DNA from 3 places in the Xanthomonas hawaiiensis genome. Region 1 is predicted to be linked to each of the others. Evidence: predicted binding sites of a transcription regulator. Region 1 holds the regulator's gene; each other region holds the start of a gene.
The links. The regulator HrcA, encoded in region 1, represses chaperone genes, less so after heat shock. The targets are predictions, from matches to a motif close to TTNGCACTCNNNNNNNNNGAGTGCNAA.
Positions count from the first base shown of each region.

Region 2: a site for HrcA is predicted at 3,107-3,133, ahead of rpoH (RNA polymerase sigma factor RpoH). Genes of this name have one in related genera too.
Region 3: a site for HrcA is predicted at 4,704-4,730, ahead of PG878_RS19070 (co-chaperone GroES). Genes of this name have one in related genera too.

Region 1 covers NZ_CP115873.1:2,092,242-2,098,799, forward strand. The annotation lists gene recN (DNA repair protein RecN) at 519-2,180, opposite strand; gene hrcA (heat-inducible transcriptional repressor HrcA) at 2,292-3,350, shown strand; gene grpE (nucleotide exchange factor GrpE) at 3,512-4,033, shown strand; gene dnaK (molecular chaperone DnaK) at 4,177-6,102, shown strand; gene dnaJ (molecular chaperone DnaJ) at 6,262-6,558, shown strand, end outside.
Region 2 covers NZ_CP115873.1:761,972-768,529, forward strand. The annotation lists gene ftsE (cell division ATP-binding protein FtsE) at 1-377, shown strand, start outside; gene ftsX (permease-like cell division protein FtsX) at 374-1,318, shown strand; gene PG878_RS03330 (response regulator) at 1,326-2,168, shown strand; gene ung (uracil-DNA glycosylase) at 2,193-2,924, shown strand; gene rpoH (RNA polymerase sigma factor RpoH) at 3,144-4,022, shown strand; gene PG878_RS03345 (trimeric intracellular cation channel family protein) at 4,131-4,748, opposite strand; gene PG878_RS03350 (NAD(P)/FAD-dependent oxidoreductase) at 4,807-6,111, opposite strand; gene PG878_RS03355 (primosomal protein N') at 6,436-6,558, opposite strand, start outside.
Region 3 covers NZ_CP115873.1:4,475,555-4,482,112, forward strand. The annotation lists gene PG878_RS19050 (TonB-dependent receptor) at 1-510, opposite strand, end outside; gene PG878_RS19055 (FecR family protein) at 804-1,850, opposite strand; gene PG878_RS19060 (RNA polymerase sigma factor) at 1,847-2,395, opposite strand; gene groL (chaperonin GroEL) at 2,573-4,219, opposite strand; gene PG878_RS19070 (co-chaperone GroES) at 4,367-4,654, opposite strand; gene PG878_RS19075 (endonuclease) at 4,933-6,558, shown strand, end outside.

The sequences.
Region 1 (6,558 bases):
AGAAGGTGCCCCGCAGGGGCGGATGAGGGTCGGTCAGAGCCGGCATGGCTGGGCGTGCCGCGTGCGCCGTACCCTCACCCCAACCCCTCTCCCGGCGGGAGAGGGGCTACGGCTTCTCCCTTCTCCCACCGGGAGAAGGTGCCCCGCAGGGGCGGATGAGGGTCCGGGTACCGCAGCGTGGGTCACGTCAGCGGGTCGCTCCGCGCCGAACCCTCACCCCAACCCCTCTCCCGGCGGGAGAGGGGCTATGGCTTCTTCCTTCTCCCATCGGGAGAAGGTGCCCCGCAGGGGCGGATGAGGGTCCGGGTGTCGCCGCGTGGGTCACGTCAGCGGGTCGCTCCGCGCCGTACCCTCTCACGGCTGGAGAGGGGCTTTATTCCCGCGGCTGGCGCGTACCGGATTCCGCCTCGCGCGCATTCGCGCAAGCGCCGAACGCGAGAGCTCAGTCAACCCATGATCGGGCGTCGACCGCCGCGGCATGCGCGGGGCAGGGCACCCCGAATCCCGCCGCCAGCCGCTCAGCCCGCGCTGAGCAGCAGGCGCTTGGCCGCGGCGCGGGCCTCCTTGCTGACCTCGACCCCGCCCAGCATCCGCGCCAGTTCTTCCTCGCGTTGGCGCGGCGCCAGCAGTTCCACCGAGCTCTGGGTCATGCCCTCCACCGGCGCCTTGCTGACCCGGTAGTGGGCGTGGCCCTGGGCGGCGACCTGCGGCAGGTGGGTCACGCACAGTACCTGGCGCTGCTCGCCGAGCGCGCGCAGCTTCTTGCCGACGATGTCGGCGACGGCGCCGCCGATGCCCGAGTCCACTTCGTCGAAGACCATGGTCGGCACCGCGTCCAGGCCCAGCGCGGCAACCTCGATCGCCAGCGAGATGCGCGACAGTTCGCCGCCGGAGGCGACCTTGCGCAGGGCGCGCGGCGGCTGCCCGGCGTTGGCGGCGACCAGGAACTCGACCCGCTCGGCGCCGGCCGGGTCCGGCCGTTCGGTGTCGTGCGGCTCTAGCTGGATCAGGAAGCGGCCGCCGCCCATGCCCAGTTCGCCGATCAGCGCGGTGGTGTCGTGCGAGAGCGCCTGCGCGCCGCGGTCGCGGGTGGCGGTCAGGGCGGCCGCGGCGTCGCGCCAGGCCTGGGTGGCCTGGGCGATCTCGGCGTCGAGCACGTCCAGCCGCTCGCCGGCGCCGCGCAGGCTCTCCACTTCGGCGAGCAGGGCATCGCGGTGGCCGGCCAGCGCGTCCACCCCGATCCGGTGCTTGCGCGCCAGGTCGTGCAGGCGGCCGAGCTTGCGTTCCATCTCATCGAACTGCGCCGGGTCGGCATCCAGGTCGTCGCGGACCCGGTCGATCAGCGCCAGCGCTTCCTCCAACTGGATGCCGGCGCTGTCGATCAGCGCCTGCACCTCGGCCAGGCGCGGGTCGTACTCGCCGACCTTGCCGAGTTCGTGGCGGGTCTGCTGCAGCAGGTCCAGCACCGCCGGCGCCTCGTCGCCGTTGAGCCGCTGTGCTGCGCCCTCGCATGCGCCGATCAGCGCGGCGGCGTGGGCCTGGCGGCGGTGGTTGGCGTCCAGCGCGGCGATCGCCGCCGGGTCCAGGTCCTCGCGCTGCAGCTCGGCCAACTGGTGCTGCAGGAAGCCGATGCGGTCGCTGACGTCGCCCTGCGCCAGCAGGGTCTCGCGCTCGCTGAGCAGGCCCTGCCAGCGGACGGCGGCGGCGCGCACCGCCGCGCGTTCGGCCTCGTTGCGGGCGTAGGCGTCGAGCAGGCCGAGCTGGCTGCCGCGCGAGAGCAGGGCCTGGTGTTCGTGCTGGCCGTGGATCTCGACCAGGTGGCCGGCCAGTTCGGCCAATTGCGACAGGGTCACCGGGCGGCCGTTGATCCAGGCGCGGGAGCCGCCGTCGGCGCGGATCACCCGGCGCAACTGGCAGTGTTCCTCGTCGTCGAGTTCGTTCTCGCGCAGCCAGGCGCGAGCCTGGGCGGGGGGCACGAACTCGGCTGACAGTTCGGCGCGGTCGGCGCCGTGGCGGACCACGCCGCTGTCGGCGCGCAGCCCGGACAGGAAGCCGAGCGCGTCCACCATCAGCGACTTGCCGGCGCCGGTTTCGCCGGACACCACGGTCATGCCTGGGCCGAATTCCAGTTCGGTGCCGCGGACGACGGCGAAATCCTTGATCGAGAGATGTCTGAGCATGGGGTCTGCTTCCGGGGCCGCGCAACGCTAGCATGCGCGGGTAGGTGGGCCAATGACTTGCCAAGCCGGCGTGCAGCCATTATCTAAGGACCAGTCTCACGGGTTGATTCCATGCGCGCTTCCCAGGTCCATTCCAGCCTCGATCCGCGTGCCCGGCAGCTGCTGCGGACGCTGATCTCGCGCTATATCCGCGACGGCGAGCCGGTCGGCTCGCAGACCCTGGCCCGGCATGCCGGGCTGGACGTGAGCCCGGCGACGATCCGCAACATCCTCGCCGACCTGGAGGACGCCGGCCTGCTCAGCTCGCCGCACACCTCGGCCGGGCGCGTGCCCACCGCCACCGGCTACCGGGTGTTCGTCGACAGCCTGGTGCAGATGCGCCCGCCGGCCGAAGGCGAGGTGGCGCGGCTGCGCGCGGAGATGGCCAACGCCGCCGGCACCCAGGCGCTGCTCGGCAGCGCCTCGGAACTGCTGTCGGCCATGACCCACTTCGTCGGCGTGGTCAGCGCGCCCAAGCGCGAGCAGTTCGCGTTCCGGCACATCGACTTCGTGCCGCTGGATGCGCGGCGGGTGCTGGCGATCCTGGTGTTCGCCGACAACGAAGTGCAGAACCGGGTGATCGAGCCGCGAAAGGCCTACGAGCCGGCCGAACTGGAGCGGGTGGCCAACTATCTGAACCGGCATTTCGCCGGGCGCGCCCTGGCCGACATCCGCGCCAGCCTGCTGCGCGACCTGCGCCACGCGCGCGACGAGATGGAGCAGTTGCTGGCGCACAGCGTCGAGCTGGCCGAGCAGGCGCTGGCCCCGGCCGGCGACGACATGGTGCTGGCCGGGCAGACCAAATTGATGGGCGTGCAGGACCTGTCGGACCTGGAGCGGCTGCGCGAACTGTTCGAGGTCTTCGCCAGCAAACGCGAACTCCTGCAACTGCTCGAACGCACCATCCGCGCGCCGGGCGTGCGCATCTTCATCGGCGAAGAGACCGGCATGGTGCCGTTGGAGAGCGTGTCGCTGGTGACCGCTCCGTACATGGCCGGCGGTCAGGTGCTGGGCGTGCTCGGCGTGATCGGCCCCAAGCGCATGGACTACGACCGGGTCATCCCCCTGGTCCAGACCGCCGCCGACGTCCTCGGCGCCCGCCTGGACCCATCCCCGCCCAGCGACCGCTGAGCGCAGCGCTGGTCGAAGCGCCGCCGCCTCATCCGTCAGCAGGCCATCCAGCCGCGCCCGGGCGAATCTCCAGTCCCCAACCCCGGCCTCACTTGAATCCGCCCACACCGCCCACATAGGTGGTCCGGTAAGGCGGGACGTACCCCGCCAGGGACCCGGACATGACGCAAGAGCACCCTGAATTCGATTCCGAACACCTGACCGAGGCGCAGCAGCCCTCGACCGATCCGCTGCAGGCGGAGATCGAGACCCTGCGCAGCGAGCTGGCCCTGGTCAAGGCCGACGCCCTGCGCGAGCGGGCCGACCTGGAGAACCAGCGCAAGCGCATCGCCCGCGACGTGGAGCAGGCGCGCAAGTTCGCCAACGAGCGCCTGCTCGGCGACCTGTTGCCGGTGTTCGACAGTCTGGATGCGGGGCTGAGCGCCGCCGGCAGCGAGCCCAGCCCGCTGCGCGACGGCCTGGAGCTGACCTACAAGCAGTTGCTCAAGGTCGCCGCCGACAACGGCCTGACCCTGCTCGACCCGACCGGCGAGCCGTTCAACCCCGAGCATCACCAGGCGATCAGCCAGGCCGAGGCCGAGGGCGTCGCCCCGGGCCATGTGATCCAGGTGTTCCAGAAGGGCTACCTGCTCAACGACCGCCTGCTGCGGCCCGCCCTGGTGGTGGTGGCCAAGCACGACTGAGCGCCGGCCGCCCGCGCCTGAACCCGGCGCGGCAGCCGTGGAACGCTAATTTGCGGCGATGGCTTGAATGACCCGCGGCCATCCCTATATCCGAACCAGATCCCGGCACTGGCCGGCTACACGACCTTTCAGGAGTCATTGCAATGGGCAAGATCATCGGCATCGACCTGGGCACGACCAACTCGTGCGTGGCGATCATGGACGGCGGCAAGGCCCGCGTCATCGAGAATTCCGAGGGTGACCGCACCACGCCTTCGATCGTCGCCTATACCAAGGACGGCGAAGTCCTGGTGGGCGCCTCGGCCAAGCGCCAGGCCGTCACCAATCCCAAGAACACCTTCTATGCGGTCAAGCGCCTGATCGGCCGCAAGTTCACCGACGCCGAAGTCCAGAAGGACATCGGCCTGGTGCCGTACAGCATCGTCCAGCACGACAACGGCGACGCCTGGGTGGCCACCGCCGACGGGCGCAAGCTGGCCTCGCAGGAAATCTCCGCGCAGGTGCTGGAGAAGATGAAGAAGACCGCCGAGGCGTTCCTGGGCGAGACCGTCACCGAGGCGGTCATCACCGTGCCGGCGTACTTCAACGACAGCCAGCGCCAGGCGACCAAGGACGCCGGCCGCATCGCCGGCCTGGACGTCAAGCGCATCATCAACGAGCCGACCGCCGCGGCGCTGGCCTACGGCCTGGACAAGGGCCAGGGCGGCGACCGCAAGATCGCCGTGTACGACCTGGGCGGCGGCACCTTCGACGTGTCAATCATCGAGATCGCCAACGTCGACGGCGAGAAGCAGTTCGAAGTGCTGGCCACCAACGGCGACACCTTCCTGGGTGGCGAAGACTTCGACAAGCGCGTCATCGACTACCTCGTCGAAGAGTTCAACAAGGACCAGGGCATCGACCTGCGCAAGGATCCGCTGGCGCTGCAGCGCCTGAAGGACGCTGCCGAGCGCGCCAAGATCGAGCTGTCGTCCTCGCAGCAGACCGAAGTCAACCTGCCGTACGTCACTGCCGACGCGTCGGGCCCGAAGCACCTCAACATCAAGCTGACCCGGGCCAAGCTCGAGGCGCTGGTGGAGGACCTGGTCAAGCGCACCATCGATCCGTGCCGCACCGCGCTGAACGACGCCGGCCTGCGCGCCAGCGACATCACCGAGGTGATCCTGGTCGGTGGCCAGACCCGCATGCCGAAGGTGCAGCAGGCGGTGGCCGAGTTCTTCGGCAAGGAGCCGCGCAAGGACGTCAACCCCGACGAGGCCGTGGCGCTGGGCGCGGCGATCCAGGGCGGCGTGCTGGCCGGCGACGTCAAGGACGTGCTGCTGCTCGACGTGACCCCGCTGAGCCTGGGCATCGAGACCCTGGGCGGCGTGTTCACCAAGATCATCGAGAAGAACACCACCATCCCGACCAAGGCTTCGCAGGTGTTCTCCACCGCCGAGGACAACCAGTCGGCGGTGACCGTGCACGTGCTGCAGGGCGAGCGCGAACAGGCCCGCTACAACAAGTCGCTGGCCAAGTTCGACCTGTCCGGCATCGAGCCGGCGCCGCGCGGCCTGCCGCAGGTGGAGGTGTCCTTCGACATCGACGCCAACGGCATCCTGCATGTGTCGGCCAAGGACAAGAAGACCAACAAGGAACAGAAGGTCGAGATCAAGGCCGGTTCCGGCCTGTCGGACGACGAGATCCAGCGGATGGTCGCCGACGCGGAAGCCAACCGCGAGGAAGACAAGAAGTTCCACGAACTGGTGCAGGCGCGCAACCAGGCCGACGGCCTGATCCACGCCACCCGCAGCGCGATCACCGAGCACGGCAGCAAGGTCGGCGGCGATGTGATCGGCAAGGTCGAGTCGGCGCTGGCGGACCTGGAAACCGCGATGAAGGGCGACGACAAGGGCCAGATCGAGGCCAAGACCAAGGCGCTGGAAGAGGCCGGTCAGTCGCTGTACGCCGCCGCGGCGGCGGGCGAGCAGCAGCCGGGCGGCAACGCCGGCGGCGCGCATGCCTCCTCGACCCAGTCCGACGACGTGGTCGACGCCGAGTTCACCGAAGTCAAGGACGACAAGAAGTAAGGCCGGGATTGGGGATTTGGGATTGGGTATTCGCAAAGGCCTTGGCCTGTTGGTTCCCACTCCCATCCCTGTCCATCAAGTTTGTAAAAGCGGAAGAGCCGAGGCTCTCCGCTTTTGCATTGAACGAATCCCGACTCCCGAATCCCGAATCCCCGCCCCATGAGCAAACGCGACTATTACGAAGTGCTGGGTGTGGCCCGCACCGCCAGCGACGACGAGCTGAAGAAGGCCTATCGCCGTTGCGCGATGAAGTACCACCCGGACCGAAATCCCGGCGACCAAGCCGCCGAGGCCGCGTTCAAGGAATGCAAGGAAGCCTATGAGGTGCTCTCCGACGGCAACCGCCGGCGCATGTACGACGCGCACGGCCATGCCGCGTTCGAGCACGGCATGGGCGGGATGGGCGGCGGCCCTGGCGGCCCGGACATGGGCGATATCTTCGGCGACATCTTCGGC
Region 2 (6,558 bases), 1.3 Mb from region 1:
TGCCGCTGATCCTGCGCGGTACCCGCCGTGCCGAGATCGGCAAGCGCGTGCGCTCGGTGCTCGAACGCATGGGCCTGGGTCACCGCGAGAAGGCATTGCCCTCGCAGCTGTCGGCCGGCGAGCAGCAGCGCGTCGGCATCGCCCGGGCGATGGTCGGCGAGCCGCGGCTGCTGGTCGCCGACGAGCCCACCGGCAACCTCGACCCGACCCTGGCCGCGGAAATCATGCAACTGTTCGCCGAACTGCCGGCGCGCGGCACCAGCGTGCTGGTGGTCAGCCACGACCTGGCCCTGCTCAAGCAGATGCGCAAGCGCGTGCTGATCCTGGACCACGGCCGCCTGATCGACGACATCTCGCCGCAGGACCTGGCCGAATGAGCGCGCGCAACGCCGGCGCCGCGGCGCCCTCGCGGCTGGGCGTGTGGTGGGACCACCACCTGCACAGCATCGTCTACAGCCTCGGTCGCGCCATGCGCAAGCCGTGGGCGACGCTGCTGACCATGGCGGTGATGACGCTGGCGCTGACCCTGCCGCTGGGCCTGTCGATCGCCCTGGACAACCTCAAGCAGTTCGCCGGCAGCGTGCAGCAGTCGCGCGACATCAACGTGTTCCTGAAGACCGACGTCGACGCCGCCGCGGCGCAGACGCTGGCGCAGACCCTGCGCGGCCGTGGCGACGTGGCCGCGGTGACGCTGCGCACGCCGGCCGAGGGCATGGCCGAGCTGCGCGACAGCGCCGGCCTCGGCGAGGCCCTGGACGCGCTGCAGGACAACCCGCTGCCGACGCTGCTGATCGTCACCCCGGCCGCGGCCGACGACACCCCGCTGGCGACGGCGCTGACCGCACTGCCGCAGGCCGACCTGGTCCAGCACGACGCGTTGTGGCGCAAGCGCCTGGACGGCTGGCTGCATTTCGGCGAACGCCTGGTGCAGGTGCTGTCGCTGCTGCTCGGCGCCGGTGCGGTGCTGGTGGTCGGCAACACCGTGCGTCTGGACATCCAGTCGCGGCGCGAGGAAATCGGCGTGCTGCAACTGCTCGGCGCCAGCGACGGCTTCATCCGCCGCCCGTTCCTGTACCTGGGCGCCTGGTATGGTTTCGGCGCCGGGGTGCTGGCGCTGGGCCTGCTCGCGGCCTCCGGCATGGCCCTGGGCCAGCCGCTGGCGGCGCTGGCCGACAGCTACGGCAGCCACTTCGTGCTGCACGGGCTGGACGCGCTGCACGCCGGCTTCGTGCTGCTCGGCACCCTGCTGCTGGGCTGGCTCGGCGCCTGGCTGGTGACCGGCCACTTCCTGCGCCAGACGCGGCCCACCGACACCTGAGGCGCACATGGCCGGGCACGAGCTCAAGCATCTGATCAGCGCCGCCCCCCGGGTGATGGTGGTCGATGGCTCGAAGCTGGTGCGCAAGCTGATCGCCGACGTGCTGCATCGCGAACTGCCCGACGTGACCGTGGTCGGCTGCGCCAGCATCGCCGAGGCGCGCGCCGCGCTGGAGGCCGGTCCGGTCGACCTGGTCACCACCTCGCTGGGGCTGCCCGACGGCGACGGCCTGACCCTGGCCCGCAGCGTGCGCGAAGCCGCCGGCCAGGCCTACGTGCCGGTGATCGTGGTCTCCGGCGACGCCCAGCAGCACCTGGTCGAGCGCCGCTTCACCGAGTACGTCACCGACTACTTCGACAAGGCGCTGGGCCACGAGGCGCTGGCCACCTTCATCCGCGGCTACGTACAGCCGCAGCCGGTGGCCGGCGCCACCGTCCTCTACGTCGAGGACAGCCGGGTGGTGGCCGAAGCCACCAAACGCATGCTCGAGCGCCAGCAACTGCACGTGGTGCACGTGCTCAGCGCCGAGGACGCGTTCGCGCTGCTCACCGCCGAGTCGCTGGGCCGCACCACCCGCCGCATCGACCTGGTGCTGACCGACGTCACCCTGAAGGGCGAGCTCAACGGCCGCGACGTGGTCCAGCGCATCCGCGTCGACTTCGCCTACGGCAAGCGGCGCATGCCGGTGCTGGTGATGACCGGCGACAGCAACCCGCACACCCAGTCCGAGCTGCTGCGCGCCGGCGCTAACGACCTGGTGCAGAAGCCGATCGAAGAGCGCCTGCTGGTCACCAAGGTGCTGTTCCAGTTGCGCCTGGCGCGGCTCGACGAGATCGCGGTGACCTTCTGACGTGATGTCCCGAGCCTGGAAGCGATGAGCAACAACGAAGACGAAAACCGGATCCAGCTGGAGCCGTCGTGGAAGGCGCAGGTCGGCGACTGGCTGCTGCGCCCGGAGATGCGCGAGCTGGCCGCCTTCCTGCGCCAGCGCAAGGCCGCCGGCGCGCGGGTGTTCCCGCCGGGGCGGCAGATCTTCGCCGCCTTCGACGCCACCCCGTTCGAGCGGGTGGAGGTGGTGATCCTCGGTCAGGACCCGTACCACGGCTATGGTCAGGCGCACGGGCTGTGCTTCTCGGTGCTGCCGGGGGTGCCGGTGCCGCCGTCGCTGCTGAACATCTACAAGGAGATCGAGGACGACTTGGGCATCCGCCGGCCCGACCACGGCTGTCTGCTGCCGTGGGCGCAGCGCGGCGTGCTGCTGCTCAACGCAGTGCTGACGGTGGAGGAAGGCCGCGCCGGCGCGCACCAGGGCAAGGGTTGGGAAGGCTTCACCGACCACGTCGTGGAGACCCTCAACCGCGAGCGCGAGGGTCTGGTGTTCCTGCTGTGGGGCAGCTATGCCCAGGCCAAGGGCAAGGTCATCGACACCGGCCGTCACCGCGTGCTCAAGGCGCCGCACCCCTCGCCGCTGTCGGCGCACCGCGGCTTCCTCGGCTGCAAGCATTTCTCCGCCGCCAATGAGTACTTGAAGCGCCGGGGCGCAGCCCCCATCGACTGGAGTCTGCCGCCGCGCGCGGAGCTGGAAGCGGCGCTGCGCGGCGCCTGAACCCCGGTTGGACAGGGCGCGGCGTCTACCGGATGTGGACGCCGTTTTCGCGAACTGGATGGTAGGTTGGTGGTCAGAAGATGGAAGCTGCGACGCTTCCGGATTGTTTCAGTGGCTTGTGTTGCAGTGTCATTCCTGATTCATACGTTGCATAAATGGAACACAGGAACTTTTTACTGTACCCAGCAGTCCAATTAGTAGACTGCTAAGATGAGCCCTATGAGCCAGACGCTTACTTCCCACGCATTGGTTGCCAACAACCTCCCGATCCCCAGTCCGCTCGGTTCGCTGGATGCCTACATCGGCGCCGTGCATCAGATCCCGGTGCTGACGTCCGACGAGGAACGCGCACTGGCGGTGCGGTACCGCGACCAGGAAGACCTGGATGCGGCCCGCGAACTGGTCCATTCCCACCTGCGCTTCGTGGTCCACGTGGCCCGCGGCTACAACGGCTACGGCCTGCCGCTGGGCGACCTGATCCAGGAAGGCAACATCGGCCTGATGAAGGCGGTCAAGCGCTTCGACCCGGACATGGGCGTGCGACTGGTCAGCTTCGCGGTGCACTGGATCCGTGCCGAGATGCACGAGTACATCCTGAAGAACTGGCGCATCGTCAAGGTCGCCACGACCAAGGCGCAGCGCAAGCTGTTCTTCAACCTGCGCAAGTCCAAGACCCGCCTGGGCTGGATGAACGCGGCCGAGGTCACCGCGGTGGCCAAGGACCTCAACGTGTCCGAGCGCGAGGTGATGGAGATGGAGTCGCGCCTGTCCGGCCGCGACATCGGCTTCGATGCGCCGTCCGACGAGGACGACGACCACGCGCCGCCGTCGCCGGCCGCGTATCTGATGGCCAACGAGGAAGATCCCTCGCAGGCCTACGAGCGCGCCGACAGCGAGGACAACCAACTGCAGCTGCTGCGCGAGGGCCTGGCGGAACTGGATGCGCGTTCGCGCGACATCATCAAGCGCCGCTGGCTGGATGCCGACAGCAAGATCACCCTGCAGGAACTGGCCGACGAGTACGGCGTGTCGGCCGAGCGCATCCGCCAGATCGAGGCGAACGCGCTGAAGAAGATGAAGGCGCTGTTCGTCGCCTGAGTCGCCTGCGGCGATCGGTTGCGACACGCGAAGGCCCGGCATCGCCGGGCCTTTCTTTTTGTCTTCGGCGCACCGCGTGACTGCGACTGTCGCAGCCGCGCAGCCGCGCTAGGACTCCGGCGGGCGCGCCACCGGCAGGTGCCAGCCGTAGCGGATCGCCATGAAGCGCAGGCCGAAGCACAGCACCGCACCGACCGCCAGGCCCCAGGGCTGCGGCAGGTGCAGCACCTGCGCCGCGGCGACCACGCCGCCGCCGAGCAGCGCCGCCACCGCGTACAGCTCGGCCTGCAACACCACCGGCGTGCGCGCCACCAGCAGGTCGCGGACGATGCCGCCGCCGATGCCGCTGAGCATGCCCAGCAAAGTGGCGCTGAGCGGGCCCAGGCCGAACGCCAGCGCCTTGCTGGTGCCGTACACCGCGAACAGCGCCAGCCCCATCGCATCGAAGATCTGCACCGGATTGCGCAGGCGTTCGACCGTGTGGTGGCGATAGAAGGCCAGCAGCCCGGCCAGGCAGGCGACGCCGAGATAGCGCACGTCGGCCAGCGCAGCGGGCGGCGTGGCGCCGATCAGCACGTCGCGGGCGATGCCGCCGGAGACCGCGGCCGCGCACGACAGCACCAGCACCCCGAACAGGTCCAGGCGATGGCGCACGCCGACGGTGGCGCCGCTGATCGCGAACACGAAGGTGCCCAGCAGGTCGAGCAGGAACAGGAAGGTCGCCAAGACGGGCACTGCGCTGCAGCAAAAAGGCCGGCTAGGATCGCAGCCCCGTCTTGCAGTGTCACCTGTCCGTGGGCGGCGCGGCCCGGGCCTGCGTGTCCTCCGCGGCGGGCGGGTCGCCGAGGATGATGCGTGCGGCGCGCTGGTAGCTCCAGTACGCCCAGGCCCAGTTGAGCAGCACCACCACGCGGTTGCGGAAGCCGATCAGGAAGAACACGTGCGCGGCCAGCCAGAACCACCAGGCCAGCACGCCGGAGAGCTGCAGCCGGCCCAGGTGCACGATCGCGGCCATGCGCCCGATGGTGGCCAGGTTGCCGTAGTCGGCATAGCGGAACGGCACGCTGGCGGTGTCGCCGCGCAGCCGCCGGCGCAGGGTGTCGGCGACGTGCCGGCCCATCTGCTTGGCGGCCGGCGCCACCCCCGGCACCGGGCGGCCGTCGGCCTGCTGCACCGCGGCCAGGTCGCCGGCGACGAACAGCTCCGCATGGCCGGGTACGCTCAGGTCCGGCTGCACCTGCACGCGGCCGCTGCGGTCCAGCGGCGTCTGCAGCGTCTTCGCCAGCGGCGAGGCGGCCACGCCGGCGGCCCAGACCACGGTGCGCGCCGGCACGAAGGTGCTGCCGAGGCGGTAGCCATGCGCGTCGATGTCGGCGACCGGCACCCCGGTCAGCACTTCCACGCCGAGCTTTTCCAACTGCTTCTGCGCCTTGGCCGAGAGGTGCTCGGGGAAGGAGGACAGGACCCGCGGACCGGCCTCGATCAGCCGCACCCGCGCCTCGGCCGGGTCGATGCGGCGGAACTCGTGCTTGAGCGTGTGCCGGGCGATCTCGGCCAGGGTGCCGGCCAGTTCGACGCCGGTCGGGCCGCCGCCGACGATGGCGAAGCTGAGCCAGGCCGCGCGCGCGGCCGGATCGGTTTCCGCTTCGGCGCGCTCGAACGCCAGCAGCAGGTGCCGGCGCAGTTGCAGCGCGTCGTCCAGGGTCTTCAGGCCCGGCGCGTGCGCGGCCCAGTCGTCGTGGCCGAAATAGGCGTGGGTGGCGCCGGTGGCGACCAGCAGGTAGTCGTAGGCCAGCGTCTGCCCATCGGCCAGACGCACCTGGCGCGCCTGCTTGTCGATGTCGACCACCTCGCCCAGACGCACTTCGACGTTGTCCTGATGGCGCAGGATCTGCCGCAGCGGTGCGGCGATGTCCGGCGCCGACAGGCCGGCGGTGGCGACCTGGTACAGCAGCGGCTGGAACAGGTGATGGTTGCGGCGGTCGATCAGGGTGATGCGCAGCGGCGTCTTGGCCAGGGCGCGGGTGGCCCACAAGCCGGCGAAGCCGCCGCCGATCACGACCAGGTGCGGCACGCGTGTGTCGTCCATGCAGGACTCCAGGAGGGGGACGGGAAAGGAGGCGTCCGGTGTCGGCGCGATGGTGGGCGCGCGTGGCGCACCGATCCACGGCAACGCGCGCGGCCGGTGGGGCGCTGCGCGATCGTCGAGGGCCGGACCTGCATGTCCGTATAGTAGCGCGATGCCAAGTGCGGTCCGCGACAGGGAGGACGCACGGTCATGCCAGCGACAGTGAAGCCGCGCGCATTGGATTGTGGCGATCTTCAGCCTCCTCCATGCACGACGGGCACATCACCGGCTCGGCGACGTTGGTCGACGTTCTGACGGGTGCCTTGCGGGTGATGCGCCGCCGCCTCAGTACAGATCCTGCGGATCCACATCCAGCGACCAGCGCACCCGCCGCGCCTGCGGCAGCGCGTGGATCGCCGGCACCGCTGCGTCCAGCACGGCATGCAGCGCGCGCCGCGTGTTCGCCGA
Region 3 (6,558 bases), 2.4 Mb from region 1:
GCGCGGGGCCTGCCCGGCGATCGTCTCTGCGCTGACCGTGGAAATGGCGTACGGGGCGAGGAATTTCGGTCCCTGGGTGGCGGTGCCGGTCACCACGATCCGATCCAGGTCGATGGCACCGGCGGCATCGGCGGCCGTCGGGGCGGACGCGTTCGCCGCGGTGGCGCCGCTGGCCTGCACGATCACCGTATCGCCGTCCACGCGGAATGCCAGGTCGGTGCCTTGCAACAGGTGGGTGAGGGCCTGCCGCGGGTCACCGGCGACGCTGCCGCCGGGGCTGCGCTTGTCGCGCAGCAACGCCGGATCGGCGATCACCTGCAGGCCGGTGGCGCGCGAGAACGCGGCCAGGGTGGCGCCGAGGTCGCCGGGCGGCAGGGTCGCGGCGGCCGGCGTCGCGGCGGCGGCCGGCGGCGCGATGGCGGGCAGTCCCACCAGCGCCGCCAGGGCAGCGGCCAGCGCGGTGGCGCGCGGAGAAAAAAAGGCACAACGGAAGGAGCGGCGGGGCGGCATGAGCAGGTCGTCGTCGGGTCGCCAACGTGGCGTGGCAAAGGACAAAGACGCCGTACAGCGCCGATCCCGACAGGGGATTGCATGAATTTTTTGTGACGCGCCGCAGCGTGGCCGGCGAACCGGACGCGTGGACAGGCGCCATGCGCCGTCGCGCAGGCGCGAACGGCGCCCGCCGGCTGCTTCGCCGTCACGCGCACTACCGCGTTGTCCCGACGATGCCGGCGACGGCAACCAGACCCGGCACGTCGCATCTGCCCGCGCACGCAACGCCGAGGCAGCGACGGCGCCTCCGACTACTGCGGCGCGGCGGCACGTTCCACACGGATGCCGTCGGCGCGCCGCTGCAGTTGCAGCGGATACAGCTGCGCCAGATGCATGAGGGTCTGCTCCGGCCGATCCAGGCGGAAGCGCCCGGACACCTGCAGCGCACCCAGCGCCGGATCGGCGAGCACGATCGGCTGCGGCGAGCGCCGGTTGAGCCGCTCGATCAGCCGCGCCAGCGGAATGCCGGCGGTCTGCAGCCAGCCCTCGCGCCAGTCGCCGGCCTGCGGATCGAAGCGCGTCAGCGCGCCCAGACCAGCGCTGGCGGTGTCGATCCGCATGCCCGCCGCCAGCACCTGGTGCGCGGCGCCGTTGTCGATCTCCACCCGCCCCGAGTACACCGACAGTTCGCTGGTGGCGCCATCGCGCGCCAGGTTGAACACGGTGCCCAGCACCTGCACCCGCGCCGGGCCCAGATTCACCTGGAACGGGCGCTGCGGATCGTGGGCGACGTCGAAGAACACTTCGCCGCGCTCCAGCGCCACCTCGCGCCGCTGCGCACGCAATTGCACACGGACCCGGCTGGCACCGTTGAGGGTGAGCACGCTGCCATCGTCCAGGCGCAGCACCCGGGTCTGTCCGGGCGCGGTCGCGGCCACGATCGGTGCCGGATCCGGGCGCAGTCGCGGCCACAACAGCACCGCCAGCAGCGCTAGGCCGGCCGCCAATGCGGCCAGCGGCCGCCAGCCACGACGGCGCGGACGCTGTGCCGCGGGCACGGGCGCCGCGCCGGCGGACGCTGCCACCGCGCGTGGCGCGGGCACGCGGGCGGCGGCCGGCGCAACCATGGCCACGGCCGGCGCGTCTGCCGGCGCGGCGTAGGCGGCCAGCGCCTCCAGCAGCGCCGCATCGTGAGCCAGCGCCCCCAGCGCATCGAAGGCGGCACGGTGCGCCGGATCGGCCGCCAGCCACTCGGCCAGGCCCGGTGGATCGCCGCCCGCCGTGGCCAGGGCGCGCGCGACCCAGTCGGCCGCGGCGTCCTGCACCGCGTCATCGGCGGCGGCATTGCCCTGCCTCATGCCGCGTCCTCCGGGCCGCGCCGATCCGCCGCGGGCGGCGGCACCGCGTCGCCACGCGCCACCGTCTCCTGCAGCCAACGCAGGCCGCGGCTGACGTGCTTCTCCACCGCCGCCTCGCTCAGGCCCAGCGCCTCGCCGATCTCGCGGTAGCTCTGCCCGCGCAGGCGGCTGCGCACGAACACCTCGCGGCGCAGCGGCGGCATGCCCTGCAGCGCGCGGGCGAAGGTCTCCACGCGTTGCCGCTGCATCGCCGCCTCCTCCACGCCCGGCGCCGGGCTGGGCACTTCGTCGTCGATGGGCTCGGTGCGCTGGCGCTGGCGCCGGCGCAGATGGTCGTGCAGCAAGTTCAGGGCGATCGCCCTGGCCAGCGCGGCCAAGTCGGTGACCGCGTGGTCGCGTGCGTACACGACAACGCGCAGGAAGGTCTCCTGCACCAGGTCCTCGGCCAGCGACCAGTCGCCGGTGCGGCGGAACAGGAAGCGCTGCAACGCCGGCCGGTGCTGGTCCAGCCGATGCGGATCAAGTTGGCAGACCGGGGCGACCATGACCGCTCGCAGACGCTGGGCGAGCGCAGCTTATAGCGCATCGGCATGCCACCGCGATGACCGGTGCGCGGTGCGGCCGCCGCCAGCGCGCGCACAAAACGCGCACAAAAAAAGAGCCCCGCATCGCTGCGGGGCTCCTTTCGACTGCGTGGAACGGGTCGGCCGAGGCCGGCTGGATCAGAAATCCATGCCGCCCATGCCGCCCATGCCGCCGCCCATGCCGCCCGGGGCGGCCGGCTCTTCCTTCTTCGGGGCCTCGGCCACCATCGCTTCGGTGGTGATCATCAGGCCGGCGATCGAGGCGGCGTTCTGCAGCGCCGAACGGGTCACCTTGGTCGGATCCAGGATGCCGAACTCGACCATGTCGCCGAACTCGCCGTTGGCGGCGTTGTAGCCGAAGTTGCCGCTGCCTTCCTTGACCTTGTTGAGGATCACGGACGGCTCTTCGCCGGCGTTGGTGACGATCTCGCGCAGCGGCGCTTCCATCGCGCGCAGCGCGATCTGGATGCCGTGGGTCTGATCTTCATTGGCGCCCTTCAGCTCGCCGATCGCGCTCAGCGCGCGCACCAGCGCCACGCCGCCGCCCGGGACCACGCCTTCTTCCACCGCCGCACGGGTCGCGTGCAGGGCGTCTTCGACGCGCGCCTTCTTTTCCTTCATCTCGATCTCGGTCGAAGCGCCGACCTTGATCACCGCCACGCCGCCGGCCAGCTTGGCCACGCGCTCCTGCAGCTTCTCGCGGTCGTAGTCCGAAGAGGTCTCCTCGATCTGCGCCTTGATCTGCTTGATGCGCGACTCGATCGCCGAGGTGTCGCCGGCGCCGTCGATGATGGTGGTGTTCTCCTTGGAGACCTGCACCTTCTTGGCGCGGCCCAGGTCCTTGATGGTCGCCTTTTCCAGCGCCAGGCCCACTTCCTCGGAGATCACGGTGCCGCCGGTCAGCACGGCCATGTCTTCCAGCATCGCCTTGCGACGGTCGCCGAAGCCCGGGGCCTTGACCGCCACGACCTTGACGATGCCGCGGATGGTGTTGACCACCAGGGTCGCCAGCGCCTCGCCTTCCACTTCCTCGGCGACGATCAGCAGCGGCTTGCCGGCCTTGGCCACGCCTTCCAGCACCGGCAGCAGGTCACGCACGTTGGAGATCTTCTTGTCGTGCAGCAGCACGAACGGGTCGTCCAGGTCGGCCTGCTGGCTCTGCTGGTTGTTGATGAAGTACGGCGACAGGTAGCCGCGGTCGAACTGCATGCCCTCGACCACGTCCAGCTCGTTCTCCAGGCCCGAGCCTTCCTCGACCGTGATCACGCCTTCCTTGCCGACCTTCTTCATCGCGTCGGCGATGATGTTGCCGATCGACTCGTCGGAGTTGGCGGAGATGGTGCCGACCTGGGCGATGGCCTTGTCGTCGGCGGTGGGCTTGCTGATCTTCTTCAGCTCGGCCACGGCGGCCACGACGGCCTTGTCGATGCCGCGCTTGAGGTCCATCGGGTTCATGCCGGCGGCGACCGCCTTGGAGCCTTCGCGGATCAGCGCCTGCGCCAGTACGGTGGCGGTGGTGGTGCCGTCGCCGGCGTTGTCGGAGGTCTTGGAGGCGACTTCCTTCACCATCTGCGCGCCCATGTTCTCGAACTTGTCAGCCAGTTCGATTTCCTTGGCGACGGAGACGCCGTCCTTGGTGATGGTCGGGGCGCCGAAGCTCTTCTCGAGCACGACGTTGCGGCCCTTCGGGCCCAGGGTGGCCTTGACGGCATTGGCGAGGATGTTGACGCCGCGCACCATGCGCGAACGGGCGTCTTCACCGAAACGGATATCTTTGGCAGCCATGTTGAGTTACCTCGGGAATAGGGAATGGAGAACAGGGAATAGGCAGATCAAGAGCGGGCGGTCGGGACGTGACGGAAATCGCGGGCGACGAAGGCGCCTGACCGATTCCCGATTCACCATTCCCGATTCCCGCGATCGGCGGCGCTGTTAGCCGACGATCGCCAGAACGTCGTCTTCGCGCAGCACCTTGTACTCGACGCCTTCGGCCTTGTAGCTGGAACCGGCGTACTGGCCGTAGATGACCTTGTCGCCGACCTTCAGCGCCGGGGCGCGCACGCTGCCGTTGTCCAGCGGCTTGCCGGCGCCGACGGCCACGACTTCACCCTTGGTGGACTTTTCCTTGGCCGAATCCGGGATCACGATGCCGCCGGCGGAGATTTCGTCGGCTTCGATCGGCTTGACTACGACGCGGTCGTGAAGCGGCTTGATGCTCATTGAGTGAGACCTCTTAAGTGATTGATTGGTCTAGGAAAGGCCGGCGATGTTAGCACTCGCACATGACGACTGCCAGCAACGCTCGCGAAAAAACCCGGTAGCGCCGGGATGCGCCTGATGTAGTGCCGCAGCGGGGGCTTTCAAGGGCCAGAGGCAAAAAATTTTTGCCGAAGACGTGCGTTGCATGCCAAGCAGTGACCGAATCCCGTCACAGTGTCACAGAGTCGGGCTAGGCTGGGCGGACCCAGGGGGGGATCCATCACCAAAAGGAGTTGTCGATGAAGCCATCCGCCGTTGCGCTGCCGCTGGCCTGCCTGCTCGCCCTTGCCGGGCCGGCCCAGGCCGCCGTATTCATCAATGAATTGCATTACGACGATGCCACTGCCGCCGGCGACACCGGCGAAGGCGTGGAGATCGTCGCCACCGCCGGCGAGAGCCTGAGCGGCTATCGCGTCTACCTGTACAACGGCAGCAACCCCGGCGCGGCCACCGTCTACGCCAACAGCGCGGTGCCGGCCGGTAACCTGGTCAGCTGCGGCGGGCAGGTGCGCATCGCCACCGTCAGCTATGCCAGCAACGGCATCCAGAACGGACCCAACGACGGCCTGGCGCTGGTCGACGGCAACGGCCAGGTGGTGCAGTTCCTCAGCTACGAAGGCGCCATCACCGGCGGCGGCGGCCCCGCCGCGGGCATGACCAGCCAGAACCTGCCGGTCAGCGAGAGCAACAGCACCCCGGCCGGCACCTCGCTGCAGCTGCGCGGCAACGGCAGCGCCGCGGCCGATTTCAGCTGGAGCGACAGCGCGACCAGCACCTTCGGCGCCTGCAACAACGGCCAGACCTTCGCCGGTGGCGGCGGCAGCAACGCCGCGCCCACGGTGACCGCCACCACCCCGACCCAGGGCGCCACCGACTTCCCCGCCGCCGGCGACCTGGCGGTGACCTTCAGCGAGGCGGTGAGCCTGGCCAGCGGCGCGTTCGGCCTGAGCTGCCAGCAATCCGGCAACGTGGCGCTGACCTATCCCAGCAGCGGCACCCAGTTCTCCCTGTCCACCAACACCGCGCTGAAGGCCGGCGAGAGCTGCACCCTGAGCATCGTCGCCGCGCGCGTGAGCGATGCCGACGGCGCGCATCCGGCGCAGGACCGCAGCGTGGCCTTCAACGTCGCCAACGGCTCGGGCGGCGGCGGCAGCGGTGCCGGCACCTACTATTCACACGTAAACACCTCCAGCCCCAGCCAGCTGCGCTGCTCGCTGCACGAGACGATCAAGGGCCACACCGTCTATCCGTACAGCAGCAGTTCCGGCACCGACACCTGGGCCATCCTGGAGATCGCCGACGAGGATCCCAACAACAGCCAGCGCGTGCTCGACGCCTACCGCAACCGCAGCTACGCCAAGGGCACCGACCGCGCCGGCAGCGGCAGCGGCCTGAAGTACAACCGCGAGCACAGCTGGCCGAACTCGCTGGGCTTCGGTACCGCCACCGGCAACAAGGGCCTGCCCTACGCGCCGTACACCGACACCCACATGCTGTACCTGACCGACGCCACCTGGAACGCCGACCGCGGCAACAAGCCCTACGCCAAGTGCGACAGCAACTGCGGCGAGCGCGCCACCGAGGCCAACGCCGGCTTCGGCGGCGGCAGCGGCCGCTACCCGGGCAATTCCAACTGGGTGCGTACCCCGGACGGCAACAGCGGCACCTTCGAGGTGTGGGACCACCGCAAGGGCGACATGGCGCGCGCGGTGATGTACATGGCGATCCGCTATGAAGGTGGGACCGATGCCAAGACCGGGCAGTCCGAGCCGGACCTGGAGCTGACCGACGACCGCAGCAAGATCGTCAAGACCTCGTCCTCGCCGGCCTACATGGGCCTGCTGTCGACCCTGATCGCGTGGAGC